4 regions of the Brevibacterium sp. FME17 genome follow, and region 2 is predicted to be linked to each of the others. Evidence: riboswitches for the same ligand, from Rfam matches in the RefSeq annotation. Region 2 holds a riboswitch; each other region holds the start of a gene.
The links. A riboswitch is a leader RNA that binds a small molecule or an ion and turns the genes downstream of it on or off. The one in region 2 is predicted to bind thiamine pyrophosphate.
Positions count from the first base shown of each region.

Region 1 (7,306 bases), on a different contig from region 2:
ACAGACTGCCAGAGACACCACCACCGCCAGACGGTCATCGGAGCCGAAGGTCGACGCTCGACGCCAGGTCCGCCCAGGACGGCCGAACGCACGGCCCTCCATCGCCATCGCCAAGGTGGTGCCGCGACGAATCGACTGCACCAGCAGCACGAAGATGCCGGCGAACAGACTGCGCGTGCGCCGGACGATCGAACCGCCGGCAATGCCCCTGGCCCGTCTGGCCATCGCCAGGGTCTGCCATTCGCTGACGAGCAGACCGAGCAGTCTGCTGGCTGCCAGCACCGAGACGACAACCACCTCGGGCAGACGCAGCCGCTGGACTAGCGCATCCGCTAAGTCACGGGGATCGATGGTCGAGGCGAGCACGATCAGTGGAATCGCCAGAGCCAGGGCGCGCAGGAAGATCGCTGTGGCAGCCTCCAACGAGCCAGTTGTCATCAGGATCGGACCGACGTCGATGACCACCTCACCAGTCTTCTCCGCCAAGATCGCCGTACCCCACGCGGCCAACAGCGCACCGAGAGGCAGGAACCACAGTCGTTTGAGAGCAGCCCGCAGATCGAGCCCCGTCGCCGGCAGCGCAAACAGGCAGAATCCGAGGACGACTCCCGCCGAGACCACATCGATGCTCAGCAGAGTCCCGACCATGAGGATGAGCGCCACAGCGATCTTCGTCAGCGGATTGCACCTGACCAGCGCCGTCCTGCGCACAAGCGGAATGAGCTGATCCGGATCATGAACTGCGACTGGTGACGGTGTTGGTGCACTCAATTCTCTCGCCCCTCCTGGGTGTCTCCAGCTCCGGATGTCTGCTTCTTGCGCTGAGCACCGCCGAGGACGACGCGTCTGGCCCCGATCGCTTCGAGGAAGGCATGATCGTGACTGATGGCGACCACCGTTGATCCGCGTGCGAGGACATCGAGGAACTGCCCGACCAGCCCTGCCCAGGTCAGGGCGTCCTGACCGAAGGTCGGCTCGTCGACGATGAGCAGCTGCGGGCGGGGAGCCATCATCGCCGCCACCGACAGTCGCCGCTTCTCACCACCGGAGAGCCCCTGCGGATGTGCATCAGCGAGACTTTCAAGGCCCAGCGCCTGCAGCAGTTCGGCGACACGCTCCTCAACCTGGACCGCTGACCATCCGGCCAGACGCGGACCCAGCGCCAGCTCCTCGGCGACGCTGGAGCGCAGGAACTGATGCTCAGGCTCCTGGAACACCATCCCAATGCGAGGAGCCAGGAATGCTGAGGGCCAGCGGAAGGGCCTGGCATGCTTGGCCCCGGAGCGTAGGGAACCCAACGCATTGACCTCGCCACCGAACTCGGGAATGAGGCCGGCCAGGGTCAGTGCCAGCGTTGATTTTCCGGCACCATTGGCGCCGATGATGCCCACTGCTTCACCTGTACGGATGGACAGATCGAGGCCAGCCGCGGCCGCAGCCTTCGCCCGCGGACGAGCAACGTCGAGTCGTTCGGTCCTGAGGACGAGGTCGCCGTCCGGCCTGGATTCGGTGCGCAACGGTCCCGCACGCCCAGGCACCCAGATTCCACACTCAATCAGCGCCTCTGCGAGTTCCGGATCACCGAAGACCAGCCTCGGCGGGCCTTGTGTGAGCAGACCATCTGGGCCCAGGACGATCACGGTGTCCACATGATCGAGCCACAGATCGACCCGGTGTTCGACGATGATCATCGTCGCCGAGGTGGCCGCCTGGGTGCCGAGGACAGCATCACGAACGGAGACGGCCGAGTCCGGATCGATGTTCGCAGTCGGCTCGTCGAGGATGATCACCTGCGGTGCCATGGCATGGATTCCGGCCAGCGCCAGCCGCTGCTTCTGACCTCCGGACAGGGCCGCGGTGGGATGGTCGTGGGGCAGATCGAGGCCCATGGCCGCCAGCGAAGTGGAGATCCGGTCTTCGATGACATCAGCGGGCAGCCCCAGATTCTCCATGCCGAAGGCGACATCGTCACCGACGCGGGAGAAGATCACCTGCGAATCGGGATCCTGCAGAACCAGCCCGGCATCACCTCGGCGAGGGTCGGGTGGCCGGTCACCGATGCGCAGCTGGCCGGTGGCCTCACCGGACTCGGCAGGCAGAACCCCGGCGATCGCATGTAAGAGAGTGGTCTTGCCGGCCCCGGAGGGACCGAGCAGAAGCACCTTCTCACCCGCATCGATGCTCAGATCGAGCGGGCCCACCGCAGGTTCGTCACGATCTGCATGGCGCCACGAAAACCCCTGGGCGCGAATCGGCAGAGCCATCAGCGCAGGCGGCCGGAGGCGAAGGAGGACAGTGCCCCGGTCTTCGCGATCGCACGGTAGGCGAACCACGCGCCGATGCCGGAGATGACGACGCCGGAGATGATTGCGCACACTGTGTAGGCCGCCTGGAAGCCGAACTGCCATTCGGCGTTGTACATGATGTTCTCGCTCACCGACATGAACGCGGCCGCCAGCAATCCGGCCAGGCTCGTGACCCACAGATTGAACTTCCGATAGCCGAAGGCGGCGAAGATGAGCTCGGCGCCGAGGCCCTGGACGAGCCCGGAGAGCAGGACGGTAGCTCCGAAGTGGGAACCGAGGACCGCTTCGACGATGGCGGCGATCAGCTCGCACAGAAGGGCGGCACCTGGTTTGCGGATGATGGCCCCGGCCAGCGGACCGGCGAGAACCCACAGGCCGGCGATGAGGCCGATCGAGGGTGGAAAGGCCTGGAACCCGAGTTCGAGGACCTTCCAACTCAGGGCCAAGACCCAGAAGATGAGTCCGACGCCGATTCCGAGCACAGCGGTGACGACGTAGTCGACGACCCTCCACTGCTTCGACGCCGGTGCTTGGGAATAGGCTCGTGCGGTCTTCGCAGTGGATTGCGGCGCGGTAGTTTCTGGCATTGTGCCTCCTCATATCAAGGAGGGGTAGAAGAGTCTCGACTTCCTTCGGCGGTGCTAGCCGCATCAGGTTCGAGGGTCTGCAGCTTCATCTGCACTCTCAGCACCCATTTCGGCGCTCCCCTGTCGTGGCAACCACTGTACAGCAGGTAGGACGGGACTCAGCTCGGGACGACCATGACCGGACCCTCGGCATGGTGGAGGACTCTGCGTGAGGTGGAACCCAGAATGGCGCTTCGGATTGCTCCGCGGCCGCGAGTGCCCAGGACGGTCAGCTGCGCGGTCCGCGAGGCTTCGCCGAGCACCTCTGCAGGATCTCCGGTCGGCACCGTTGCACTCACTCGCAGATCGGTGAACTGCTGTGTCACCGTCGCGACCTCGGTCTCAAGCGCGGTCTCGAGCTCCAATCTTCTTCGGCCGGTGACCTCGGAGCTCAGCTCGAGCTCGGGATACCAGTAGAGCCATTCATCTCCAGAGGGCAGGACGGAGACGATCTCGAGGGCTGCTCCTCGTGAAGCAGCCACCTCGGCTGCGCTGAACATGGCCATCCGGCCGAACTCGGAGCCATCGACGGCGACGACGACCGCACCTGAATTCGAATCTGAGTGGTGGCCGGGAATGACTATCGTCGGGCAGTGCGAGTGCGCGGGCAGAGCCGTGGACACCGAACCGAGGATCCGTCCCATGAACCCGCCGCGACCGCGTGACCCCACGACAACCGTCCGGGCGTGAGCGCTCAGGTCTCGCAGGACGCCGGCGGCATCGCCTTCTTGGGCGCGGTAGGAGACAGGGCCCGGGTGGGCGCTCAGCTGCTCGGCCGCCTCGGTGAGGGTCTTCTCGACTCCTCGGTGCGCAGCTTCGAGCTCATTGTGCTCTGGCATGGACGCAATGTTCGGATAGATCATCGTGGGCACGGTGTAGGCGGAGACCACGGTGAGCGCGATGCGGCGGCGGGCGGCTTCGGCTGCTCCGTATTCGAGTGCGCGTACGGCGAGTTCTGAGCCGTCGTATCCGACGAGGATTCCGAGTTTCGTCGATGTCTGTTCAGGTGAGAGCTTCTCGGCAGTCATAGCAGACCTCCCAAAGGGGGCCGACGCTACCCTGACGAGGACGATGGCCCCGATCATCAGAACCGTTCTGGTCAGGACTATTCTACCAAGATTCTTCTACGGAATGTAGAGGAAAGCCTCAGATCGCGAAGCCCATATGGGCAAGCGCGTAGCGGAGGATGTGCTCCTGTCCGTGGCACATCTCGCCGACGATATCGGAGCGCAGAGTCTCTTCCGGGGTCAGCCAGTCGAGGCTCAGTGCATCGGCGCGGGGAGTGCACTCACCGCGGACTTCGAGGATGAAGCACATCGAGATCGCATGTTGGCGAGGGTCGTGGAGGAGCGAGGATCCCTCGGTGGGGAAGTACTCGGCGATGTGGAAGGGTGCGATCGCGGGCGGAATCACCGGCAGCGCCATCGGGCCGAGGTCGTTCTCCGCGTGGCGCATCAGCGCCGCACGGATGCTCTCATGAAAGCGAATGCGTCCGCCGACGACCTCTCGGCCCAGGGTTCCGTCGTCCAGGCTGCGCAGCAGCAGCCCGATCCGTTCGACGTCTCCGGACTCGCCCACCCGGACAGGGATCGCGTTGACATAGGGGATGGGCAGTCGCCGTCGCAGCTGAGCGAACTCGGCATCATCGAACCAGTTCTCGTCGAAGTCCAGAGCAGTGCGCGTCATGGCTCAATTGTGTCACAGTTCACCGGCGCGCTCGAGAGTTCCGATGGGTGGGACCGGGTGGTGGTTCTTCGTTGGAGTCGGGTAAAGTATCTTGATGTCGAGATAAAATTCTGGCCAGACCGTGACAGTGAAGTGACGTAGCCTACAGTTGTGTCAGCCACTGACAGACCTGAACGGTCAAGGATGTTTGAAGGGGTTAACCATGATCAATCATGAAGTCCGTACGCACAAGAGCTCAGAGAACCTGGCTCGCGAAGACCAACTCGCCTGGAAGATCGCCGAGGTCGCATCAGACCCGACTCCAGTGGATTCAGAGGTCACCGAAATGGTGATCAACCGCGTCATCGACAACGCCTCGGTGGCCGCAGCCTCGGTGCGCCGCTCGGCTCCGCTGCACGCACGCGAACAGGCGCAGACCCACCCGTACTCACCTGGTGCCACCGTCTTCGGTCTGCCCCTGGGTGAGCACTTCTCCCCGGAATGGGCAGCCTGGGCCAATGGAGTCGCCGTTCGTGAACTCGACTTCCATGACACCTTCCTCGCCGCCGAGTACTCACACCCCGGCGACAACATTCCACCGGTTCTCGCAGTCGCCCAGCACAAGGGCATCAGCGGCAAGGACCTCATCAACGGCATCGCGACCGGATACGAGATCCAGGTCGACCTGGTCAAGGGAATGTGCCTGCACGAGCACAAGATCGACCACGTCGCCCACCTCGGCCCATCTGCGGCTGCCGGTATCGGCGCCATGCTCGGCCTCGACACCGAGGTCACCTTCCAGGCGATCCAGCAGGCGCTGCACGTGACCACCGCGACCCGTCAGTCCCGCAAGGGCGAGATCTCGTCGTGGAAGGCACACGCCCCCGCATTCGCCGGCAAGATGGCTGTCGAATCAGTCGACCGTGCCATGCGCGGTGAGGGCGCACCCAACCCGATCTACGAAGGTGAAGACGGCTTCATCGCCTGGATCCTCTCCGGACCCGAGGCTCGATACACCATCCCTCTGCCAGGTGCAGGCGAAGCCAAGCGCGCGATCCTCGACACCTACACCAAGGAGCACTCGGCCGAGTACCAGGCGCAGGCGCTCATCGACCTCGCCCGCAAGCTCGGTGGCGAGATCGAGGATCTGAGCAAGATCAAGCGCATCGTCATCCACACCTCGCACCACACGCACAACGTCATCGGCACCGGCGCGAACGATCCGCAGAAGATGGATCCCAAGGCCAGCCGCGAGACCCTTGACCACTCGATCATGTACATCTTCGCTGTGGCTATGGAAGACCAGGGCTGGCACCACGAGCACTCCTACGCTCCCGAGCGTGCCGGACGTCCCGAAACGGTCCAGCTGTGGCACAAGATCGAGACCACCGAAGACAAGGAATGGACTCGCCGCTACCACTCGATCGATCCCAATGAGAAGGCCTTCGGCGGCCGCGTGGAGATCGAATTCGAAGACGGTTCGACTCTCGTCGACGAGATCGCAGTGGCCGACGCGCACCCCTTCGGTGCTCGTCCCTTCGCCCGCGCGAACTACGTCGAGAAGTTCAAGACCCTGTCCGAAGGCGTCCTCACCGGTGCCGAACAGACTCGCTTCCTCGACCTGGCCGAGAACCTCGAGAACCTCGACGCCAAGGGCGTGGCTGAGCTCAGCTTCACCGTTGACGGACTCGAGCACACCGGTTCGAAGGGCATCTTCTGATGTTGGGGGCAACCGCAACCCCGGCCGAGCGTCGGAAGAAGTTCCGTGAGCTCCTCGCCGGTGACCAGATCGTCCAGTTCCCCGGAGCCATCAACCCGATCAACGCTCAGATCATCGAGCAGACCGGGTTCGAGGGTGTCTACATCTCCGGCGGTGCCTTCTCCGCAGCCATGGGCCTGCCCGATATCGGACTCACCACGCTCACCGAGGTGGCCGATCACGGACGCAACATCGCCCGGGTGACGAACCTGCCGACCTTCATCGACGCCGACACCGGCTGGGGCGAGGCCATGAACGTGGCGCGCACCATCCAGGAATTCGAAGACGCCGGAATCTCGGGGATGCACCTCGAGGATCAGGTGAACCCGAAGCGCTGCGGCCACCTCGACGGCAAAGAGGTTGTCACCGCTGCCGAGATGTCCAAACGCATCGCCGCTGCGGTCAAGGGGCGCCGGGACGAGAACTTCGTCATCAGCGCCCGCACCGACTCCCGCGCAGGCGAAGGTCTCGACGCGGCGATCGATCGCGCGAAGGCCTATGTCGACGCGGGTGCGGACCTGATCTTCCCCGAAGCCATGCGCGATCTCGGCGAATTCGAGAAATTCGCAAGCAGCGTGGATGTTCCGATTTTGGCGAACATGACAGAATTCGGAAAGAGCGAACTGTTCACGACCGAGCAGTTGGCGAACGTCGGAGTGAAAATCGTGATCTACCCGGTCACAACTCTGCGTCTCGCCATGGGTGCGATCAAATCGGGCCTGCAGACCATTCGCGACCAGGGCACCCAGGTGGACCTGCTCGAGGGAATGCAGACTCGTGCGGACCTGTACGACACGATCGACTACGCTGCGTACAACGATTTTGATGCAGCCGTATTCAACTTTTCACAGGAGGGTCACAAGTGACCGAAGAAATCAAGAAGGGCCTCGCCGGCGTCGTCGTCGACACCACGGCCGTTTCGAAGGTAGTCCAGGAAACGAACTCGCTCA
Region 1 covers NZ_JABUYD010000004.1:155,844-163,149, reverse strand. The annotation lists gene INT40_RS06005 (energy-coupling factor transporter transmembrane component T family protein) at 1-771, opposite strand, end outside; gene INT40_RS06000 (ABC transporter ATP-binding protein) at 768-2,264, opposite strand; gene INT40_RS05995 (ECF transporter S component) at 2,264-2,893, opposite strand; TPP riboswitch at 2,917-3,025, opposite strand; gene INT40_RS05990 (universal stress protein) at 3,052-3,960, opposite strand; gene INT40_RS05985 (DUF4916 domain-containing protein) at 4,079-4,618, opposite strand; gene INT40_RS05980 (MmgE/PrpD family protein) at 4,821-6,317, shown strand; gene prpB (methylisocitrate lyase) at 6,317-7,222, shown strand; gene INT40_RS05970 (bifunctional 2-methylcitrate synthase/citrate synthase) at 7,219-7,306, shown strand, end outside.
Region 1: another riboswitch for thiamine pyrophosphate. It lies ahead of INT40_RS05995 (ECF transporter S component); the one in region 2 lies ahead of thiO (glycine oxidase ThiO).

Region 2 (7,306 bases):
GCTCGCGCCATGGCGGTGGCATCGTGGGCCCGGGTGACGGCTGAGGCCAGGAGGACGGCGGTGCAGCCGAGCTCCATCGCCAAAGCAGCATCGGAGGCGGTGCCGATCCCAGCGTCGAGGATCACGGGCACCTGGGCACGGCTGACGATCGTCTCGATGTTGTGGGGGTTGAGGATACCCAGCCCGCTGCCGATCGGAGCCCCAGCAGGCATGACCACGGCCACCCCAGCATCCTCGAGCCGCTTGGCCAAGGCTGGATCGTCGTTCGTATAGGCAAAGACCGTGAAGCCATCGAGAACTAGTTCCTCCGCGGCACGGAACAGTTCCACCGGATCGGGCAGCAGAGTCTCCTCATCGGCGATGACCTCAAGCTTCACCCAGTTCGTCTCGAGCGCCTCCCGAGCCAACTGGGCCGTCAGCACAGCATCCCGGGCGGTATAGCATCCGGCAGTGTTGGGCAGGATGCGAATACCCAGGCGCTGCAGCAAGGCGAACACCGAGTCGCGGGCTTGTCCGTCATAGCGGCGCAGAGCCACGGTCGTCAGCTCGGTGCCCGACGCGTCCAGGGCCTGTTCGAGGATGCTCAGCGAACTGGCGCCACCGGTGCCCATGACGAGTCGGGAGTTCAGAGTCACGTCGTCAACGCTCCAGGTCATGTCAGCCTCCCTGTACCGCGGTGACGATGTCGACTCCATGGCCCTCGCGCAGAGTGAAGTCCGACCACTGTCCGCGCCGGATGACTTCACCGTCGACGGCGACGGCGATGCCCAGGCGGCTGCCGTCGACGGGAATGCCCTCGGCGGTGAGTTCCTTGTCGACGATGCTGGAGACGAGGTCTCTGGCGGTGGTAGGTCCGGCGAGTGCATGGCGCTCGCCGTTGAGCGTGATGGTGATCGTGTCGGTCATGGATGACTCCCTGCTGGTTGCCGGATGGTGGTTGATGAGTGAAAGCGTTCTGGTCCCACTACGGTCAGTACCCCGGGAGGCCCAGACTGGGGTGCGCGCTCACACACGAGGTCGGCGCTGAGTTCGGCACCCAGTGGGGCGAGGAGGATCCCGTGGCGGAAGAACCCGGTGGAGATGACACAGCCGGGGTCGATGCGTCCGATGATCGGCACATCATCGGGTGAGCCCGGCCGGGCGCGGGTGGTGATATCGGTGATCTCGGCCTCGAGGATGGCCGGGGCGAGGCGTTCGGCATCTCGGAGCAGCTGGTGGACGCCACCGGCGTTGGTCCCTGACCGCCCGTCCTCACGGCTCGTGGCCCCGAGGACGAGTTCACCGTCGAGACGAGGCACGATGTAGACGGGGCGGGCCTTGACCAGACCACGGATCGTGCGAGTCAGCAGCGGGGCCAGGGCCTGAGGCGCACGGAGCCTGATCACCTCACCCCACACCTGGCGCAGCGGCAGTGGGGGAACGCCCGAGATGTCATTGCAAGCGCTGCCCGCGGCCACGACGACCTGATCGGCGCGCAGCCTCGTCCCATCCTCGAGTTCCACTCCGAGTGTCTGGCCGGCTTCGGTGATCAGGGCGTCGACGCGGACACGAACGATATCGTCACGCAGCACCGCGAGCAGTGCACCGGTAACGCGCCGGGGATCGATCGAATGATCTCCGGGGATCATCACCGCACCACATACCCCCGGTGCCAGGGACGGTTCCAGCTCGCGGGCCCGGGATCCGGTGATGAGGGAGACGTCGAATCCGGCGGTGGTCTGCAGATCGACGAGTTCACGCAGGGAGGCGAGATCGGCGCGGTCACCGGCACAGACGAACGTCTCGGCGCTCGAATACCCCAGCTCATGACCCGAGGCTGCAGCGAGATCGGCGGCGAAACCTGGGTAGAGGTCTGCTGAGGCACGCATGAGCGGATATAGGGGAGACTGACCCCACACCACCTCGGCGGCCGGGGCCAACATTCCGGCCGCAGCATGGGAGGCACCCATGGCGGGATCCGGATCGACGATGGTCACGCCAACGCCGCGACAACGCAGCTTCCAAGCAGTGGACAAGCCGATGATTCCGGCTCCCACAATGACGACGTGCACGTGCTTCTCCCTCCGGCGGCATGACCCGCATCAGGTTGAACGGTCGGCACAAAGCCCTCTCAGCCTCTTTATGAGGCTCCCGCGAACTCCTCTACTCTAGGAGCATGGTCGCAGATATGACAATGGACGCCGCAGTCCGAGACACAGACAAGACCGCAGACAGAGCCGCACGACTGGAGCGACTTCGCGAAGCCAGCCTCTATGTCTGCACCGATTCCCGCAGCGCCCAGGGGGACCTCCCCGAATTCCTCGACACCGCCTATGCCGGTGGTGTCGACATCATCCAACTGCGCGACAAAGGCCTCGAGGCACGCGCCGAGATCGCAGCACTCGAAGTGCTCAGGGAGGCAGCCCACCGTCACGGGAAACTGTTCTCCGTCAATGACCGTGCGGATGTGGCTCTCCTCGTGGGAGCCGATGTCTTCCACGTCGGGCAAGGGGACCTCACCAGCGACCAGGCCCGCGCGGTCCTCGGCCCGGATGTGATCCTGGGGCGATCGACCCATTCGATTACGCATGCCGAGGCCGCCGAGGCGGACCCCGAGATCGACTATTTCTGTCTGGGCCCCGTATGGGAGACCCCAACCAAACCCGGCAGACCCGCCATCGGCACTGACCCCCTGCGTGCGCTCGCCTCCATCGCCACCAAACCCTGGTTCGCGATCGGCGGGATCTCGGCAGGCCAGCGCCTCGACGAGGTTAAAGCTGCAGGTGCGCGGCGCGCCGTCGTCGTGCGTGCGGTGACCGCGGCAGACGACCCTGCGGCCGCAGCCGCGGAACTCAAGCAGGCACTGTGAAACCCAGCCGGTTGAGGCCAGCACTGTGAGGGCCAGCAGGGAGAAGGCCAGCAGTATGAAAACGAAGGAATCCAACTGACATGGGAGAACACGCAGTGAAGATACTCATCGCCGGAGCCGGCGCGACCGGTGGAGCATTCGGCACCCGCCTGTTCGAAGCAGACCGCGACGTGACACTCCTGGTCCGCGCCGCGCGGGCAGAGATGATACGCGCCGATGGGCTGCGCTTCGTCGCCCCCGGAGAAGACCGGACGAATCACATTCCCGTCCTCACTGCGGCAGAACTCGCCGCAGACGGCACCGACCAGGCCCCCTTCGACCTGGTGATCGTCGCAGTCAAGGCCAACGGCCTGGAACCGATCCTCAACGACATCAGGCCCGCCGTCGGCGAGCACACGATGATCATTCCGTTCCTCAACGGCATGGCTCAGATCGACCGGCTGGTCGAGGAGTTCCCCGGACAGGTGCTGGGCGGTCTGGTCAAGATCGTCGGGACGATCAAGGACGGAGCCATCCACCAGATGACAGATCTGGCCGTCATGACTATCGGCGACCTCGACGGGGGAGTCGTTCCGGAGACCATTGCCCAGGCGCTTGACGTTCCCGGCTACAAACTGCAGATCCTGGACGACATAACATCCGCGCTATGGGAGAAATGGATCTTCATCGCAGCAGCGGGAGTCGTCACCTGCCTGTTCCGAGCCCCGGTCGGAGCGATCATGGCCGCTGGTGGCCACGCCCACATCGTGAGGATCGTTGATGAACTCGAGGCCGTGGCGGCCGCGGGCGGACACCCTGTTTCGGCCAAGGCCAGGGACATGACACTGTCTATGCTCACCGCCGAAGGGTCGGCGTTCACCTCATCGCTCTACCGTGACGTGACCTCGGGTCTGCCCAGTGAAACCGAGCACATCCTCGGACACCTCGCGAGCACGGCGGCTGGCCTCGGTGTCCCGACGCCCCTGCTCGACCTCACACTTGTGCAGTTGCGAGCTGGGGCATCTCTGCGACAGCACTGACCTCTTCGGCGCCGAGGCGCAGCATCGTCACGTACGGGTCATTGGGGATGGTGTGGGGGACCGCATCAGATCCGTGCGGGGCGGTGAACGTCACCATCGGGATCGCATCTCTGCGGTCGAGGACCAGAAGTGTCTCGTACTTGCCCGGCCCCACCGAGCGGGCGGAGCCGACGGGAAGTTCGGAGGCCAGCGTCTCCAGCGGATTGGCCGCCGAGGGTGGCCGATTCATCTCCTGATCGGCGACATCGGCGAACTGTTCGGCGGTGATGAGATAGGCCTTGGCCGGGGTGGGTCCCGGTGCGTGATGGTCGTAGAAGGCCATTCCTCCACCGCCCCACACGGTGGAGCTGCCGGCGAAGTAGATGGATCCGGGAAGTTCGATGCCCATCTCCGCCAACGGCGGATCGGTGTTCCTCGCGCCGGGATAGGTGACGAAGGCACCTGGGGGACGGCCGCCCTGCAGGTAACAGGCGAGCCTGTCACGATGCATGTTCGACCCATAACTGACATACCACACGAGTGCTTGAGACATCCCTTTCATGATGCCACGTCGACGGCTGGGACTGTCCAATCTGTCGCGCCTCGGTGTGCCGTCCGAACGTCGTCTGCTCGGGCTTTCCTCCTGGCCAGGAGTCTGCGCGTGAGTTCGGCTACACCGGTGATTGTCAGAGCGATGCCGACGCCCAATCCCACTCCGAGCAGCGGCTGGTCTTCGAAGAGCACACCACCGAGGAGACCGATGCCCGTGGAATACAGGGCCCAGGCCAGGCACCCTACGGCGTCGAAGGCGAGGAACCGGGTGCGCGGATACTTCAGGATCCCGGAGGTGAGGGTTGTCGCTGTGCGCCCGCCGGGAACGAAGCGTCCCGCGATGAGGGCGGCACCGCCTCGGCGGGCGAAGATGTCTTCGGTGTGCTCAACCATTCGCGAGGCCCGCGGCGAGCGGGTCCACCGATGCACCAGCGAGCCGCCTCCGCGCCCCACAAGATGGGCGGCGAAGTCGCCGATGAGGGCACCGATGGCCGCTGCCAGGAGAAGTCCCACGGGGGTCGGCGTGCCGGCCGCGGCATAGGCTGCAGCGGTGATGAGGACCGTCTCGGAGGGGACGATGGGGACCAGGGAGTCGAGGCCGGCGGTGACGAAGATGAGGAGATAGACCCATGGGGATTGGAGCGTAGCGGTGAGGATGTCGAGAGCAAGGTCCATACCCACTTACGCTATGGACGGGGAGGTGAGATCGGAACGTGGCAAGGAGCAGTCTCTTGTGCAGGTGTCCGGACGAGGATATGCGGAAAACCGGAAGCGGAGATTGCGGTCGGTCCCATGGGAGTGGCCGTCTGGCGTTGCTACGATCAACCTATGCCCTGGCCGACATCGCTGACTGCGCGAATTCCCCGAGAGTCCCGCATGTTCGCCACCCGTTGGGTCGCCTCGGTCTTCGGCATCCTTTGGGGCGTGGTTCTGTGTCTTCCGCTTCTGCTCGCCGCCGTCCCAGCACCGACGTCGCGTTTGAGTCGCAGGGTCCTCGGCTGGGAAAGAAGCCGACAGGATAGGTGCTTCGGCATCGTCATGGGCGAGGCTCCGAGCAAGCGCGGCTTCTTCGTCTTCAATGGTGTGGTTGCTGGCCTCATCGCCATGCCCGTGTTCAATCTGCTGACCGGTTTCCTGCTCGTCACGATCGGTTCCCTCATCCAGGGACTGTTCATCGGTGGCAGCATCACCATCGGCTTCGACTTCTGGACCATCAGTCAGCCGACATTGTTCGTCGGGGTGCTCTACGGAGCCGCGAATCTCATCGGGGTCATCGTCCTCGCCGAGCTCGCGAATTGGCTGCATGGGACAATCGACTCCCGATATTCGGCGGTCAGCCGCCCCAACGCACCACACACTCGCATCACCCAGCTCCTCATGACCCGCCACGGTGTGGTCATGGCCATAGACGAGGAGCGTCGACGCATCGAACGTGACCTCCACGACGGGGTGCAGCAGAACGTTGTCTCCCTATCCGTGCTCATCGCCCGGGCCCAACGAGCCAAAGACCAGGACAAGGTCAGCGCTCTCCTCGATGATGCCCTCGTCCAGTCCCAGGACCTCATCGATGAGATGCGCGAGGTCGCCTGGCGCGTCTATCCCACGGCCTTGGACGAACACGGCCTGGGCACCGTTCTCAACCGGGTCGCCGATCATTGCCCGATCCCGGTCACCCTCACCGCTGTCCCGTCCCAACGGGCGCCCCAGGCCTGCGAATCGGCCGCGTATTTCGTCGTCCGTGAGGCTGTGACCAATGTCGTCAAACACGCAAATGCCTCGCACATTCGCATCAGCGTGATCGTTGACGGGCAGATGTTGATCGCCGAGGTGGTCGATGACGGATGCGGGGGAGCAGATCCTGCCGGTGGCGGGCTGAAGGGCCTGTCACGTCGAGTCGGAGCCTTGGACGGGACGATGACGATTGAAAGCCTCGAGAATGTCGGAACCACTGTGAGAGCGGAGATCCCCTATGCCTGAAGCCGAAATGCCTGAATCCGCTGATGAATCGAGGGATGGTGATACTATGAGAGTCGCTTTGGCCGATGATTCTGTGCTGCTGCGAGAAGGTGTGCGCAGCCTGCTCGAGGACGAGGGCATCGCGGTTGTGGCCTCTGTCGACGATGGGCAGCAGCTGCTCACCGCGGTAGCAGCCCAACGTCCGAACCTGGCGATCGTCGACGTCAGGATGCCACCGACACACACCACCGAAGGACTGGAAGCCGCGCTGGAGATCAAACGGCGGTTCCCGGACATCGGAGTTCTCGTGCTCAGCCAATACGTTCTGCGCGAATACGCGACCGAACTGCTGAGCACAGAGACGGTGGGAGTCGGCTACCTGCTGAAGAACCGGGTCACCGACATCGACCGCTTCCTCGAATCCGTCAACAGGATTGCGGAGGGAGGTACAGTCATCGACCCCGAAGTCGTCCGGCAGCTGCTGAGCTCCTCCGAACAGCAGAATTCTCTGTCCGCGCTCACTCCCCGGGAGAACGAGGTCCTGCGGGCCATGGCCGAAGGTCTGTCGAATCGAGGTATCGCCGAACGCCTCTACGTATCCATCAGCTCAGTGGAGAAGGCCATCAGCTCGATCTTCGACAAGCTCGGGCTGCAGGCGGGGGAGACCACGAGCCGCCGAGTCGCTGCGGTCCTGCACTACCTCGACCAATCCTGATCAGAGTTCTGCCCGGGTCCGGGCGCCGATGCGCAGGTTGAGGTCCTCGAGCTCTGCCAGGACGTCGCCAGCGCCCCAGATCTGATTGCGTTTGCGACTGGTCAGGCCGCGCAGAATGCCAGCTTCCATCAGTGCGGAAACGGCCCGGTTCGCCGAGGAGCTGGGCAGGTTCAAAGAGTTCTCGTGGTCATCGATCGTGAACACTGGGTCCGATGCGAGGTAGCTCAGGACGCGAGC
Region 2 covers NZ_JABUYD010000002.1:22,489-29,794, reverse strand. The annotation lists gene INT40_RS02070 (thiazole synthase) at 1-656, opposite strand, end outside; gene thiS (sulfur carrier protein ThiS) at 658-906, opposite strand; gene thiO (glycine oxidase ThiO) at 903-2,051, opposite strand; TPP riboswitch at 2,042-2,144, opposite strand; gene thiE (thiamine phosphate synthase) at 2,168-2,848, shown strand; gene INT40_RS02050 (ketopantoate reductase family protein) at 2,929-3,867, shown strand; gene INT40_RS02045 (histone deacetylase) at 3,821-4,399, opposite strand; gene INT40_RS02040 (DedA family protein) at 4,405-5,073, opposite strand; gene INT40_RS02035 (sensor histidine kinase) at 5,227-6,375, shown strand; gene INT40_RS02030 (response regulator transcription factor) at 6,422-7,069, shown strand; gene INT40_RS02025 (Fic family protein) at 7,070-7,306, opposite strand, start outside.

Region 3 (7,306 bases), on a different contig from region 2:
TTGAGCTGGTCGAACAATGACGGCGACCCGTCTGCTGAAGACGAAGCCTCAGCCGCGCCAGATGCCGCATCGTCCCCCGCTACGGCATCACCGGTACCGGGGCGTGGGTCACGCTCTTCCGGGTTTCGTGGTGTGCGGTCGGGGGTGAGAGTCATGGTACTGAAGTCCATTCGCCAACATCGTCGTTGCTCTTCCTCTAACTATACACCCAGTTCGCCCGTTTTGACCCTTGAGTTTCGATTTTATTTCGTTTATTCTTTTATTTTCATACCTATTGATGAGCAAAAAAACACGAAAGCATCACAACACCCCAGGTCAACGATCCGAACACTAATCGCAGCATCGCTGCCTTGTGGTCACCACGCATTCTGATCTCACGTACCTGCAATAGACCATCGCCTCGAGTGCATACGTAAGACAGGAAGCAGGTGTGGCATGCGGTCCACTTGTTGTGAGGTGGCCCTATCTTTCTTGGTGTTTTGGAGAGAAGATGGAATCAAGCATTCGAGTCGGGTGTGAGGGGGCCGTCATGGATCTGCTTATTCTGTTTGTCATCGGTGTGTGTTTCACAACAATCGTGTTCTTCGTCGGACGATTTGCCTGCCCGAGACATGACCGCGTGCCCCTTATGGAAGTTGACCATGTCCTCCTGTGGACCACATTGCGTCGCGGTTGGCATGCGATGGGATCGCTCGGTCCAAGAACAGGGATCGCCGACGATCCTCCCGGGAGCCATCGGGCCTGAACCTGCACCGCCTGTAGTCCTATGACTGAATGGACGGATAGAGTGACAGGGTGCCTTCCTCGACAAACCCGAACCTAAACCAGCGCCCGTCCCGTCGACCAGGAGTCGCAGCATTGCTCTTTGCAGTGCTGTCGATTCTGGTGTTCGTCGGCTTTGCAGTGTGGCTCTGGTTCAATGCACCCGACCAGGCTCCAAGCCATTCGGGCGCGAATGGTCAACCCGATGATTGGTCGCAAAAGGGCGAAGTCATGGCGTGGCTCGTCCCACTGGGAGTGGGCATCCCAGCGCTCCTCTCGATCCGCCAAATCTACGAGAAACTGCCGATCGGTCTCGTCAACGTCCCTCACAAGGACTACTGGCTGAAACGCGGTGAGCGTGACTACCTTTTCGACTGTCTGATGGAGTTCATGCGAATCACCGCTGGTGCCTGTGCCCTGCTGTTTACTTTGTCTCTGGCACAGACGCTCAAGGTCGGAATCAGCAGATCGTGGCCGGAAGCCCTTCTGTTCCTCCCGACCGGTGTGTTCCTCGTGGTCGTCGCCATCGCGATGTGGAATCTCCTTCGCCAGCTCAAACCCGACGGCAGGGACGAACGTAATCCCAAACCGCAGACTGAACCGGAACAGTAGGCCGGCCGCAACTCGGAAAGAACCGACCCGCACTTTCGACCCATACTTCCGGCCGGTCCCGTCACCGTCGAAGGGCACTCACCGTCGAACGGCTCTCAGCTCTGCGGCACGAACACTGCAGCGTCCCAGTCCTGCATGGCATGTGCCGAGGCCCAGAAGTGGAGTTCGTACACACATGCCTGCTCGAACGTGGCACGCATTCTTGCGGCCACCTCGGCGGGGGCATCGGTGAGCTCCTGCTCAAGCAGCTGCACTGCCTGCCGGGTCGACTCATCGAATTCGGGTGAATCGTAGGTCTGGACCCAGGTGCGGTAAGGGTGATCGGCACTCATCTGACCGGCCCGTTCGACGAGGACCTTGCCCATGTGCGCGTACACCCAGAAGCACGGCAGGACTCCGGCCACGCCTTCACCGTAGGAGCGGCTGGCTGCGGTCGCGACGAGGTAGGACACGTAGCCCAATGTGGTAGGTGAGGCCTTGAAACCGGCACCACCGCTGACGAGCTCATCGTGGGCTGCGGCCAGGCGAGGATCGGCAAGCAGTTCACCGTGCATCTCCTCTTCAACACTGATGGCCTCGGCGGCGGAGCTGGCCCAGAATCGTGCTTCGTCCCGGTCATCGGCCCCGGCTGCCAGGAAGGACATCGCCTTCGCGTAGCCGGTGAGGTAGATACCGTCTTGAATGATGTAGTTCGTGAAGGCTTTCACCTCGAGGCTGCCCTCGGCCAGCTGGCCCAGAAATGGCAAACGCTCAATCTGCTCGACGATCGGGCGCACACGATCCCACAGCTGAATGGTCTGAGGTCCTGCGGAAAAATCTGTCGACATCTGTGTCTCCTGACTTCGTGGGACCCTCATCCGGGCCCCGAGGAATGTTGGTGTGTTGGGGTCAGCTCCGGACGATGTCGACCTGGTGATCGACGGGCCCATGAGCACCCTTCGGGTCTAGGCTGACCTGCCAGTTCGCGGCAGATTTCAGGGCGCGGGCCAGATAGTTCAGTGCGTTGTCGACGGCTTCGTGTAGAAGGTCCGCACTCACGTCGGCCACTGCACGTTCACGCTTGAGCACAGCCACCTCGGCGGTGATCGCGGCCGACAATGTGCACCCGGTGCCATGGGTGTTCGGGGTGTCCACCCGTGGGTGGGTGAAGTCGGTGACGGTGCCTTCGGCGGTGACGAGAACGTCGGCGACATCGCCCTCGATCGCGTGTCCGCCCTTGAGCAGCACCGCGCGAGGCCCGCGAGCGAGCAACTGTTTGGCCTGGTCCAACATCTCCTGCGGGTTCTGGGCCACGGGTTCGTCATCGCCGATCAGCAGTGCCGCCTCGGGCAGGTTCGGGGTGATGAGGTCCGAGACCGGGAGCAGGTGATCACGGACGGCAGCCACGGCATCGACCTCGAGGAGGCGGTGCCCGGAGGTTGCGACCATGACCGGGTCCACGGTGTAGAAGCCCAGCTGGCTCCCCGCCGCCCGTGCGACCACGAGTTCCACAAGTGAGCGTGAGCCGAGCATCCCCGATTTGGTGGCGTCGACGGGCATGTCATTCAATACGCTGTCGAGCTGGTCAGAGACGAAGGCATCGTCGATTCCGTAGACCTGGGAGACACCGTGGGTGTTCTGCGCGACGAGCGCGGTGATTGCAGTGGTGCCCAGCACCCCGCGAGCTGTGAAGGTCTTGAGGTCTGCGTGGATGCCGGCTCCCCCGCTGGGGTCGGTGCCGGCAATGGACAGCGCAATGGGTGGTCGGGTGGTCACTGAGTTGCCTCCGCCTGGCCATCGCCGAATTCTGCGAGAAGCTGCCTTGCCGCGGCACGTGGGTCCTGGGCACGGCAGATCGCGGAGACCACGCAGATACCGATCAGGCCCCGACCTCGCAATTCGGCAGCACGCGCGGTGCTGATCCCACCGATGGCAACAGCAGGCAACCCTGCCAGATCCACAAGCTCGCTGAGGCGGTCGGGACCGATCCCGTCGGGTGCGTCGGTCTTCGTCGTGGTGTCGTAGACGGGCCCGATTCCGACGAGGTCGACGACTCCCGATTCCCGGGCAGCAGAGAATTCGGCACCGTTGGCCGCGGAGAGCCCGATGAGGGTTTCTGGACCGACGAGTTCGCGCACTTCCTCGACAGGTGTGTCTGATTGCCCGACGTGGATGTCGACGTGCACGCCCTCGGCAAGGAGCCGTTGGGCGACGGCGACGCGGTCATTGAGGACGACGGGTACGCGACGGTTTGTATCGGCTGTTGCGCTGCCGACGGCGGCGATGACCTCGCGTGCCAGGGTGTAGAAGGCGTCATCGTCGATGTCCTTGTCCCGGACCTGAACGATCCCGACTCCCCCGGCAACTGCCTCGCGGACGGTTTCAGCGACACTGCGTCCGGCCTCCCGGCACTGAACCGAGTCGGTGACGAGGTAGAGCCGAGTGTCGATGCCCGCCAGACGGGAGTTTGCTTCGTAGCTGGCTTCGTAGTTGGCTTCGTAGCTGGCTTCGCTCATGACTGTGATCCTTCAAAGGTGTCGGCCTCGATCTGTGCGCCCGCCAGCTGCTTCGCGTCGAGCGTGTACAGCGCGTCGAGGAAGTTCACCGAATAGCTGCCGGGGCCCTTGGCACCAGTTGCAGCTCTTTCACCGGCAACCTTGAAGTGCGCATGGGCGGCGATCACAGCATCGAACCTCGCCGAGGCGGTCGTTGCTCCGACGAGGTACGCGGCGGTGACTGCGCCGAGTGAACACCCGGTGCCGATGACCAGCGGCATATAAGAGTGGCCCCCGTCGAGGCGGGCGACATGATCGACTCCGTCGATATGGGCGACGATCGCGTCCCTGGGTCCTGAGACCGCGACGATGGCTCCGGTCGACCGCGCCAGTTCGGCAGCGGCAGGAATCACAGCATCAACTTCGTCGGTGGAGTCGACGCCTCGACCGCCCACCCCGACTCCGGCCAAGGCCGCGATCTCGGAGGCGTTTCCGCGAATCGCGGTAGGTCCCGAGGCTGCGGCACGGCGGATTCGGGTGGTCCGAAAATCGACGGCTCCGATGCTCACCGGGTCAAGAACCCACGGCTTGGAGTCTTCGTTGGCTGCGTCGATGGCGGCATCGGCGGCAAGGAACTGCTGGTTCGTGGCGGTTCCGAAGTTGACCAGCAGTCCGCTGGCGATGCGCGTGAACTGTGCAGCATCGGCCTCGTGGTCGAGCATCGCCGGTGCGGCGCCGATGGCCAGAAGCACGTTGGCGCTGAATTGCTGCACGACGGTGTTCGTGATGCATTGGATAAGTGGATTGCTCGCACGCATATGCTCGTGCGCAGAACGCAGGTCGAAGTCAACCATGACGATCCCTTCGCTAGTATGGCCCAGATCAGGTTCGATGGGTGTTCTCTCAGCCGCGCTTCATGTTCACGAGGCACCCCATGTCATTGGCTTCGACTGTATCAGCACGACAGAGGCGGAGCGAGCTGGAATGCTCGCCCCGCCTCCCTGCAACTGGGTCTACCCAACGAAGACTCATCGAGCGGACCACTTAGCATTGACCGGCGACTTTGTAACGTCGCCGGTCAATGCTAAGTGGTCCGCTCGGTGCGGGTGGCATCAACCTCGTCCTACGTACCTCTGTCCGCGGCGGCTGAGGGCATCGATGACAACAGCAGCGAGAAGGACGAGTGCGGTGATGATCAGCTGGGCATCGGAGTTGAAGCCGATGAGATAGAGACCGTTGTTGATCGCACCGACGACCAGTGCACCGAGCACTGCAGCCCAGGCTGTGCCGCGTCCACCGAACAACGAGGTGCCGCCGATGACTGCCGCAGCGATCGCATTGAGCAGATCCTGCGTGGTCACCAACGTCGAACCCGCGTTCGAGTTGACACCTGCCTTGATGAAGCCGAAAAGAGCTGCGAGGGTACCGGCGGCCATGAAAACGCTGATTCTCACCCACGTCACCTGGATGCCTGCACGCCTGGCTGCCTCGACCTTGCCGCCGACAGCGTAGATCGATCTTCCGTAGCGGGTTTTGCGCAGTACTAGGTCAATGGAAATCGCAATGACCAGCATGAGCAAGAAGGGCAACACAAGGCCGAAGTCCTGGTTGACGAGGATGAGGAAGCCAAACACGATCACTGCCAGCAGCACGATGCGCACTGTCACCGAGGTCCAGCTAGGGTTGTCGAGTCCTGCCGCTTGGCGACGCAGTTTCGACGAGACGATACCTGCTCCGAAGCCGATCACCGCGACTGCGCCGAACACATAAGCCCAAATCGCCGGAAAGTAGAAGTTCGCAAAGTCAAAGGCGAATGTACCAGACATCGACAGATTCTTCTGCACACCCAGCGTCGTCAGAGTCAGTCCGGTGAAAGCCAACAATCCAGCCAGGGTGACAACGAAGGCCGGGATGCCGACCACCGCAAAGAACCACCCCTGGATCGCTCCGACAACCAGACCCAACACCAGCATGATGACGAGTGCGATCAGAGGCGGAACTCCTTGTCTGACGACAAGGACTCCCAGCAGTGACGCTGCGAGCCCACCCAACTGCGCCAATGACAGATCGATCTCGCCAAGCAACAGAATCAAGTTGATGCCCAGAGCGAGAATCGCAATGTAGGCAACCGTTGATGAGAGATTGACGAGGTTGGCGGGAGAGAGGAACTTGTCGTTCGCTGATTGGAACACGATGATGATGACGACAAGGGCAATGATCACCGGAAGCGAACCGAGTTGGCCCTCCTTGACGCGTCGTAGGAAGGTCGAGAAGAATCCCTCGTGCGAAAGCCGAGAGTCCGTGATGAATGAGTTGCGGGTCATCGGCGCTCTCCTCTTCGCGTGGCCCTTTGGGTCACGACATTGTCGCTGGCACCGGTGATCGCTGCCACAAGCACGTCCGTGCGTTCGTCACCGGGGAAGTCACCGGCATCCTTGCCCAGGCGCAGCACGTGTACACGGTCAGCCACAGCCTGAACATCAGCCATGTTGTGACTGACCAACAGCACCCCGAGGTCTCGTTCACGCAGACGCTCGATGAGATTGAGGACCTCCGCAGTCTGCGCGACGCCGAGCGCTGCCGTCGGCTCGTCCAGCATCACGATCGAAGGATCGCCGAGGAGGGACCTGGCGATCGCAACAGTCTGACGTTGTCCGCCGGAGAGCGCAGCGATGGGCACCCTCACGCTTGGTATTTTCGCCGAGAGACTGCGCAACAGCTCCCAAGATTTCGCCTCCATGGCCACCTCGTCGAGGACACCACCGCGTGTAGCCTCGTGTCCGAGGAAGAGGTTGGCCACCACGTCGAGATTTTCGCACAGGGAAAGATCCTGGAAAACCGTGGCGACACCGGCCGTTTGTGCATCCTTCGGCGACGCGAACTTCTGAGAGATCCCGTTCATGATGATCTCACCTTCGTCGCAGCCATGGACTCCGGCAATGACCTTGATAAGAGTCGACTTGCCGGCGCCGTTGTCGCCGACGAGTCCGACGACCTCGCCGCGGCCGATGGTGAGGTTGATATCGGTCAGCGCCTGGACCGCACCGAATCGTTTGTTGATCCCGCGCAGCTCGAGGACTGGATCGGCGCCGGGCTCCGGCACCCGCTGCTGCGCGGGCGCCGGATCGTTGGGTTGAGAATTCATATGTTCCTACTCGCCGATTTCTACTTGACGCCGTAGTCGCTGCAGAGCTTCTTCACGTCTCCGGTGCAGATGTCTTCAGCCTTGATCTGATCACCGACGATGTCCTTCACATTGTCTTTTGTGACGACCTTGGCCTCGACGAAGTCCGTCGGTGTGTCTTTGTAAGTCGTTGACCCTTCTGGCTTCTCGCCGCCTGCCAGCGCGACTGCTGCTTTCGCAGCGAACTCGGCCTGGGGTGGGATCGCCTTGTAGATCGTGGCGTACTGATCGCCTCTGAGGATGTTCTGCAGGCCGTCGACTTCAGCGTCCTGTC
Region 3 covers NZ_JABUYD010000018.1:81,336-88,641, reverse strand. The annotation lists partial or broken gene INT40_RS15320 (HNH endonuclease) at 1-155, opposite strand, end outside; gene INT40_RS15315 (DUF1648 domain-containing protein) at 859-1,374, shown strand; gene INT40_RS15310 (TenA family protein) at 1,470-2,201, opposite strand; gene thiD (bifunctional hydroxymethylpyrimidine kinase/phosphomethylpyrimidine kinase) at 2,263-3,129, opposite strand; gene thiE (thiamine phosphate synthase) at 3,126-3,869, opposite strand; gene thiM (hydroxyethylthiazole kinase) at 3,866-4,702, opposite strand; TPP riboswitch at 4,690-4,793, opposite strand; gene INT40_RS15290 (sugar ABC transporter permease) at 4,961-6,172, opposite strand; gene INT40_RS15285 (ATP-binding cassette domain-containing protein) at 6,169-6,993, opposite strand; gene INT40_RS15280 (substrate-binding domain-containing protein) at 7,014-7,306, opposite strand, start outside.
Region 3: another riboswitch for thiamine pyrophosphate. It lies ahead of thiM (hydroxyethylthiazole kinase); the one in region 2 lies ahead of thiO (glycine oxidase ThiO).

Region 4 (7,306 bases), on a different contig from region 2:
TCCGCCCACATGGATGGTGCCGGCGCGGTTGATATTAGGGTCGGCCCAGGGCACGGGTCCGTTGAGGACGAAGTCCACCTTGGCTGCGGCGTTGCCCTGCTTGAAGGACCGCAGCGACTTGGCGACCTTGGCCGGGATGAGGCCGGAGAAGATCTGTGCCGCGTTCAAGGCGGAGGTGTCGAGGAGATAGGACCGGGCAGCCGGCATATCGGAGACATGATCGATGCGCGCGTTCGTCGTCACAGACCCGCCGTGGGCTTCGAGGTCGGCAACCATGGCGTTGATGATCGCCTGCGAACCGCCCACAGGCGACGGCCATCCGGCGGCGTGGGCGACGGTCGAGAGCATGGTGGCCGTGGCAGCTGTGCCCATGGCCGGCAGTCCGCCGATCGCGTGCGCGGCGACACCGGTGAACAGGGACTGGGAGGTCTCATGTGAGAGCGGAATGTTCCAGGCCGGGCTGGCCTGGGACAGCAGCCGCAGCCCGAATCTCATCACATTGGCGATGCCGGGAACATCGCGCAGCGTCTCCGGAATGGAGCGTTTGTCACCGAGGGACAACCAGATCGCATCATCGACGCGTTCGAGCAGCGGGGCGAAGAAGCGCCGCCATTCGGGTCCGGCCGCGCCGAGGTGGTCGACCGTTGTATCGAGATCGTGGAATGCCAGCGCGGCGGGCTGATTGTCCAGAGGCTGAGCGTAGGAGACCTCCGGAGTGGTGAACTCGAGGCCCCGGGAGCGCAGGTCGAAGTCGACGAAGAAGGGGCTCGAGATCGCCAAGGGATGCACGGCCGAGCAGATGTCATGGGTGATGCCAGGGGCCAGGCCCAGGTCGAGGGTGCGTGCGCCGCCGCCGATGGTGGACTGGGCTTCATAGACCTCCACAGACAGGCCCGCCCGAGCCATGGTGACCGCGGCGGCCATGCCATTGGGCCCGGATCCGACGACAACCGCATCTACCTGGGGATTGCTCATGGGTTCATTCTAGGGGAGAGGACTGACACGACCAGGGCGAGGACCGGCATGAGCAGGGGCGAGCGGTGGACTTTCTCTTGCATCGAACATCCCAGGTACCCCCATGGCTCGCCAAGCTTTCAGGCGTAGCCTCAAAGTACATCGCGAGTTGCGCAGACGGCGTCGACGGTGATCAGGATCGAAGGTGATCGGCGATGAGCACATTGAACATACGGGAGCGTCGGGGGACGCTGCCGACTCGGCTGGTGAAGACAGCCGGCTTCTTCCTCGCTTTCAGCATGGTGGCATTCGCCGCTGTGAATATTCTGGCGAACATGTTCCAGCACACTTTCGTCATGATCGTCGAAACGGTGATTGTCGGAGTGCCATTCCTCATCGCAGTAGGCTGCGCCGTCGCTGCGATCGTTGCGAAGATCGTCAAGCACAATCAGCATGCCCCTGTGTGAGGCAGATGGTGCGTTGCCTGCCCCTTTCTAGTTCTCGGCTACTGAGTTATCGGTGGCCCTGCTCGTGCGGCAAGGCGGGGGTGTGCCAGATCCTCGTTGTCGAGGACCCATGTCGCCATCTCCCACGGCGAGCATTGTGCGAAATAGAGCCGCTGCCCGCCGACATAGCGATGGTTGGACTCTGCCTCGGGATCAGGATCGTACTGCCCGGAAAAGCGCTCGTTCCCGCGCGGAACAGAGACCGCGAAAGGTACCTGCACCCAAATGCTGGCGTCCCACAACTCACGGAGCTCAGGCCGATGGAGGAAGATGCCATCCACGAGAAGGACGCAATCCTGTGGCAAGTCGAGACTGGAATGTGCACTCTCGATACTGGCATCGGCAACAACATCCCAAACGGCTGTGACAACAGGCAGCCCCTGCTTGAACGCAGTCGCGACTGACCGCTTGAGCGCTGGGTAGTCGTAGGAGTCACGGTAGAACGACTCGGGTCCTCGCCCCCTCGCATACCGGGTCGAACGTGGGTGATGGAAGCCGTCGATGCTCAGCGAAGCAACAGAGCGGAGCCCATCCTGGGCAGCCAGCCGAACAAGCTCCCCGGCGAGAACGGTCTTGCCCGCTCCGTCGACCCCGTCGACGGCGATGAGGCTCCGCCCACCAGAATTGATCTCGCGGATCTGTGCAAGCAGCTGCCGCAGAACCGCACGACGGGTACTCACCTGGTGCCGCCCTCAGTCGAGCACATGGGCCTCCTCGAAGAACGCCAACTCCACATCAACCGTCCGCTGCCAGAGGCGCGCCAGCCGGGCCCGGGCCGTGGCGGATTCAGCCTCGTCGCCGGTGGGAAACACCCTCTCAAGTTCGTCGACGAGGAACTGCACCCAGGCACGGAAGTCCACACCATGATGCAGCTCGATCCATCCGGTGTGAACGTGGCGACGGGGCATCGGCTGCTCGCGCTCGCCCCAGTCGAGGTAGAGCCATTCGGCGATGACGAGCACGACGAGCAGGTCCGGGTAAGAGGCAGAAACGACCGCGTCATACATGATGGTGCGAAACCGCGCGGTCGGATCGGTCAGCACCGGATCGTCGTATTCATCGGCACTGGCACCCACCTCGGCGAAGGCCCGAAGGAAGTAGGAATTCTCATCTGCTTCGAGGAATCCGAGCTGTTTGGAAAACCGGAGTTTGGGGCCGATGCCATCGGCGTGGGCGACGCAGGCGCCGAGCATCGACAGGAACGATTCGAAGAACTGATAGTCCTGAATCAGATACTTCTTCATCACGGAATCGTCGAGGGTCCCGGCGAACAGTTCCTTAACGAACCTGTGCCCGACCGCGGCGTCCCAGGTGGGAGCGGTCGCCGCTCTCAATGTCGCCACCGGCCCGCCTGGGTTCAGGTGAATACTGGTGCTGGTCTGCTGTGGGACGTCGTTCATCCTTGTCATCTCTCACTTCCTCCGCCGGTGCTCACCGGATCAGGTTCGAAGGGTCTGCTTGCGCACTCTCAGCACCGGTCTCGTCGGCGCTCCCCTGTGGTGTTTCGAGCCTAGCACCGGCGAAGCACCTGTGCCCTTCACCGTGACACCGGTGGCGCGTAGACTTCCAGCATGGCAATCGCAAAGCAGCCCGTCGTCGTTCTCGACGCCCCTGACGCACGCGAACTCGCGGAGTTCTACGGTCAACTCCTCGACTGGCAGGTCAGAGTCGATGACGACGGCACCTGGGCAGAGATCACATCAGATTCCTGGCCGCCGATCTGCTTCCAGCAGGTCGAGGACTATCACGCCCCCAGCTGGCCGAGCCAGGCCCACCCACAGCAGATGCACCTCGACGTCGTCGTCGATGACCTTGATGTCGCCGAGGCAGCAGTGGTCGAACTCGGTGCAGGGAAGGCAGTTGACCAGCCAGGCGAGACCTTCCGCGTCTTCCTCGACCCGGCAGGTCACCCGTTCTGCATCGTTCTGAACTGAGGTTGTCACCAGGGTGGGCCGCCCCTGGGTGCGCTCGCCCTCTGGGTGTTTCAGACCCTGAGGAGACAGCACCGGCTCAGGTCGCTTCGGTCTCCTGGTTGAGCTCTTCTGCCAAGTCCTCGGCCTCTTCCTCCGAAGCCGCCGACGGAGTCGATCCCCACAGCGGACGACCATTGCTCTCTTCCACGAAATGGATCGCAACGAGTCCGATGATTCCCGCGGCCACGAGGTAGATCGCCGGCCACATGAGGAAGCCGGTGGCGCTGATGAGGCTGGTCATCACGACCGAGGTGGTGCCGCCGAACAGTGAGATCGAGATGTTGAAGGCGATCGCCAGCGCACCTGCTCGCACCATCGTCGGGAACAGGGAAGGCAGCGTCGAGGGCATCGTCGCGCTGAAGCAGATGAGGCTGAGCCCCATGATCAGCAGACCGAGGAACACGATGATGTCGCTATGACCGCGGATGAGCATCAGAGACGGGAATGAGAGCACGATGAGTGAGATCGATCCCGCGCGCACAACTGCCTTGCGGCCCACCCGATCAGAGACCTTGCCGATGACCGGAATCAGTCCGAGACAGACCGCCATAACGAGGATCTGCAGAATCTGGGACGTGAGTTCTGAGACCCCGCCGCTGCCCTGAATGTCTTGGACCATCGGGAAGTAGAGGGGAATGAATGAGGTCAACATGTAGTTCGTGACGTTCCACGCCAGGACCAGACCGCAGCAGGCCAGAAGGTTGGGCCACAGCGCGAAGATCTTCTTGAACTCGCCCTTCGTGCGGTTGCTGGATTCTTCCTGTTCGGAGAGCTTCTCCATCTCTTTGTATGCCGGGGTGTCGGCGAGTTTCGTCCGCAGGTAGACGCCGACGAAACCCAACGGCAGGGCGACGAAGAAGGGAATGCGCCAGCCCCAGGTCTCCAGGAAGCCTGTGGTGGATACGGCCTGCATGATCGTGGCAACCAGAGCGCCGAGGACGTAGCCGGTGAAGGTACCGACCTCGAGCAGGCTGCCGAGGAATCCTCGGCGCCGATCCGGTGCGTATTCGGCGATGAACGTCATCGCGTTGCTGTACTCGCCGCCGGTGGAGAATCCCTGCAGGAGTCGGCAGGCAAGCAGAAGGAAAGGCGCCCACAGACCGATCGTCGCATAGTCAGGGATCACGCCGATGAGGAAGGTGCCGGCTGCCATCATGATCATCGTCATCGCCAGGACCTTGTTGCGGCCGATCCTGTCCGCCAAGGGGCCGAAGAACATTCCGCCGAGCGGGCGGACAAGGAAGGCGACTGCAAAGAGCCCGGCCACGATGACATGGCCGATGGGGCCGGAGTCCTTGGGGAGGAAGATGCCCTCGATGACGACGGCGAGGTAGCCATAGACGCCGAAGTCGTACCACTCGGTGACGTTTCCGATCGCTGCTGCTCCGATGGCACGTTTCGTGACATCGGGTTTCGTCACGGTGATCTCTTCTGGGCGCCAGCGCTTGCGGACGTTGTCTGGTCCGAACATGTTTTTCCCTTCCGATTGCCGGGGGAGAGACACACGAGAACTGCTGTTCAGGGCACTTGAGAATCACGCGGAGGAAACCCCGGCGTGCCTCTCTTCTGTATGGGTGATGTTTCCGCTGTATCTGTTCGCAACCCGATCGTTATGGGCAAAACGCACGTTCCAAGGCTAGTCCTCTGCGCTCACTTGGCAAGTGGTGCGCCGCGACTACAGTGATCACATGCGCGTGATCACTTCATTCGACGACCTCGAACCGGTTCCCTGGGCCAATGGCGCGGGGGAGACGACCGAGCTCGTCTCGCTCACCGATTCGCAGGTCCTGACACCGGCCCTTCGGCGCTGGCGCCTGAGCATCGCGCGTCTGGACCGTCCGGCTGAGTTCTCGCTTCTGCCCGGCATGGCGCGCACCTTTCTTCCCACCGGCGCCGAGGTGGTCCTTGAGATCGACGGTCACAGGCACCCGGTGACGCCGGCCGAGCCCGCACTATTCCGTGGTGAGCAGAAGGTGTCCCTCGTCGGATTGGGCACCCCGTGCTTCGCGCTCAATCTTATGGTCGAGATGAACAAGAGGCTCGGCTCAGGTCAGCGTGGACTGGAGCTGTCGACGCGATTCACCGGCACCGGGCTGTTCGCAGTGACCTTGGATTCGGTCCCCGGGTACCCGAGATTCCAGTTGCTGGAGCTCGAGGAATCGGACGTTCTTCCGGACCACCTCGGCGTGGCCGTCCTGCACTGAGGCACAGGTCGTCGCAGACACCGAATCCGGACCTGCGAATATCATGCGAAGCGCATGTCCTGTGCGTCACATTGACCATCATCGTTGCAGGTCAGAGGCCTTGGGGCGACTTCCTGTTCACAGTGTTGTCCCAGCTTCTACGGGGGTGGGTCAGGAACTCCGGAAATCGACGGACGATACTGGACTCAGGGACCAGTCATCGGAGGAACTTTGGGGTCGAATCAGAATGAGTCAAGCAGATTGAATGGGCACGACGGATCAGCGTCCGATCACGACGGATCAGCAAAAGATCACCACAGATCAACCTCCGGAGTCGGTGATTCCGAGATGATCGTGCAGGCATCTCAGACCCTGCCTCTGATCACCGAAGAACTTGCAGCCGCCCACGCCGAGAATGCTCATTCGACACCGACGACGACCCCGCATGTGACCACACCGGTGATGCCGCCGAATCCCATCCGACGCGAAGAGTCGCCGGCGTCGGCGACTCGGATGAGGCAGGAGGACACAGCTGCCGTCGGCACACCTGCGACGGCAGCAGACGCAACCGCGACGGTCGTGAACGACACTGCTGATCACGGTGACTCGACGGCGAAGAACGACGTGGTCGAGAAGAAGGAGAAGAACGAAGGCAGGGTCTCAGCGACCCAGCTTCTCGCCGGTGCGGCGGCCGCGGCCACCTCATCGGTCATCGGCGGACAGTTGGGCGTCGCCGGAACCGTCGTCGGCGCGGGCGTCGCGAGCATCATCACCGGGCTAGCTGTGACGCTCTACACCAGCAGCCTCGACAAGGGCAAAGAGAAGATCAAGGAAGTCGGCTCGAAGCTCGCCCCAGCGGTCAAGGCGAAATCGCCTGGCGCCAAGACGCAGCGATCCGCCGCGGTAGGCGACCAGGCCTCAGGAGCTCTTCGGGCTACCAGCACCTTCGGTCATCTGAGCGATGAAACGGCCGCTGACAGAAGTGACGCAGGTGCGCCAGATTCCGGCTCGCCTGATGCCGATACAGCAGCCGCTGAATCGGAGACAGAAGGCAGTGACGCCAAGTCATGGTGGCAGAAGCTGCGTCGCAAACGGGTGCTCTACCCGGTGGCCATTGGAGTGGCGACATTCGGAATCGGATTGGGCGCCGTCGTCATGGCCGAATCATTCACCGCTGCCGACATCTCGCCCGGCACCTCGCAGATCTCGCGGTCCGTCACGGGGAATTCGAGCTCCGGCGATGAGTCCAGCACCTCGCAGGACGGCGGGTCAACCTCCAACTCGGATTCCTCTGGGTCGGCCTCCCAGTCCGGCCAGAACCCGAATCAGGGAAGCGGGAACGAGAGCTCGACGACGAGCGAAGGGCAGTCCACCTCGGCGAGCGACGGCGGCTCCGCCAGTTCCGACAGTTCCGCGACCGCTGATCAGACGGGAACCGAGCAGGCAGGAGACACCGGCAGCAGTGACAGCTCTTCGGGATCGAGCACCGACTCGAGCGGCTCCAGCAGCACTGGCGCAGACACCTCGGGAAGCGCGAGTTCGAGTGACGCTTCGGGATCCAGCTCCGACTCACAGGGCAGCAGCTCCAGCGGCTCCGGCGGATCAAGCTCCAGCTCAGGCTCTGGATCAGGCTCTGGCAGCGATGCCGGTGGGGGATCCAGTTCAGGCGGAGACGGAAGCGCCGCGACCG
Region 4 covers NZ_JABUYD010000016.1:6,976-14,281, forward strand. The annotation lists gene INT40_RS14115 (phytoene desaturase family protein) at 1-975, opposite strand, end outside; gene INT40_RS14120 (hypothetical protein) at 1,170-1,421, shown strand; gene INT40_RS14125 (uridine kinase) at 1,460-2,140, opposite strand; gene INT40_RS14130 (TenA family protein) at 2,153-2,869, opposite strand; TPP riboswitch at 2,860-2,966, opposite strand; gene INT40_RS14135 (VOC family protein) at 3,032-3,394, shown strand; gene INT40_RS14140 (MFS transporter) at 3,471-4,904, opposite strand; gene INT40_RS14145 (HutD family protein) at 5,122-5,637, shown strand; gene INT40_RS14150 (hypothetical protein) at 5,965-7,306, shown strand, end outside.
Region 4: another riboswitch for thiamine pyrophosphate. It lies ahead of INT40_RS14130 (TenA family protein); the one in region 2 lies ahead of thiO (glycine oxidase ThiO).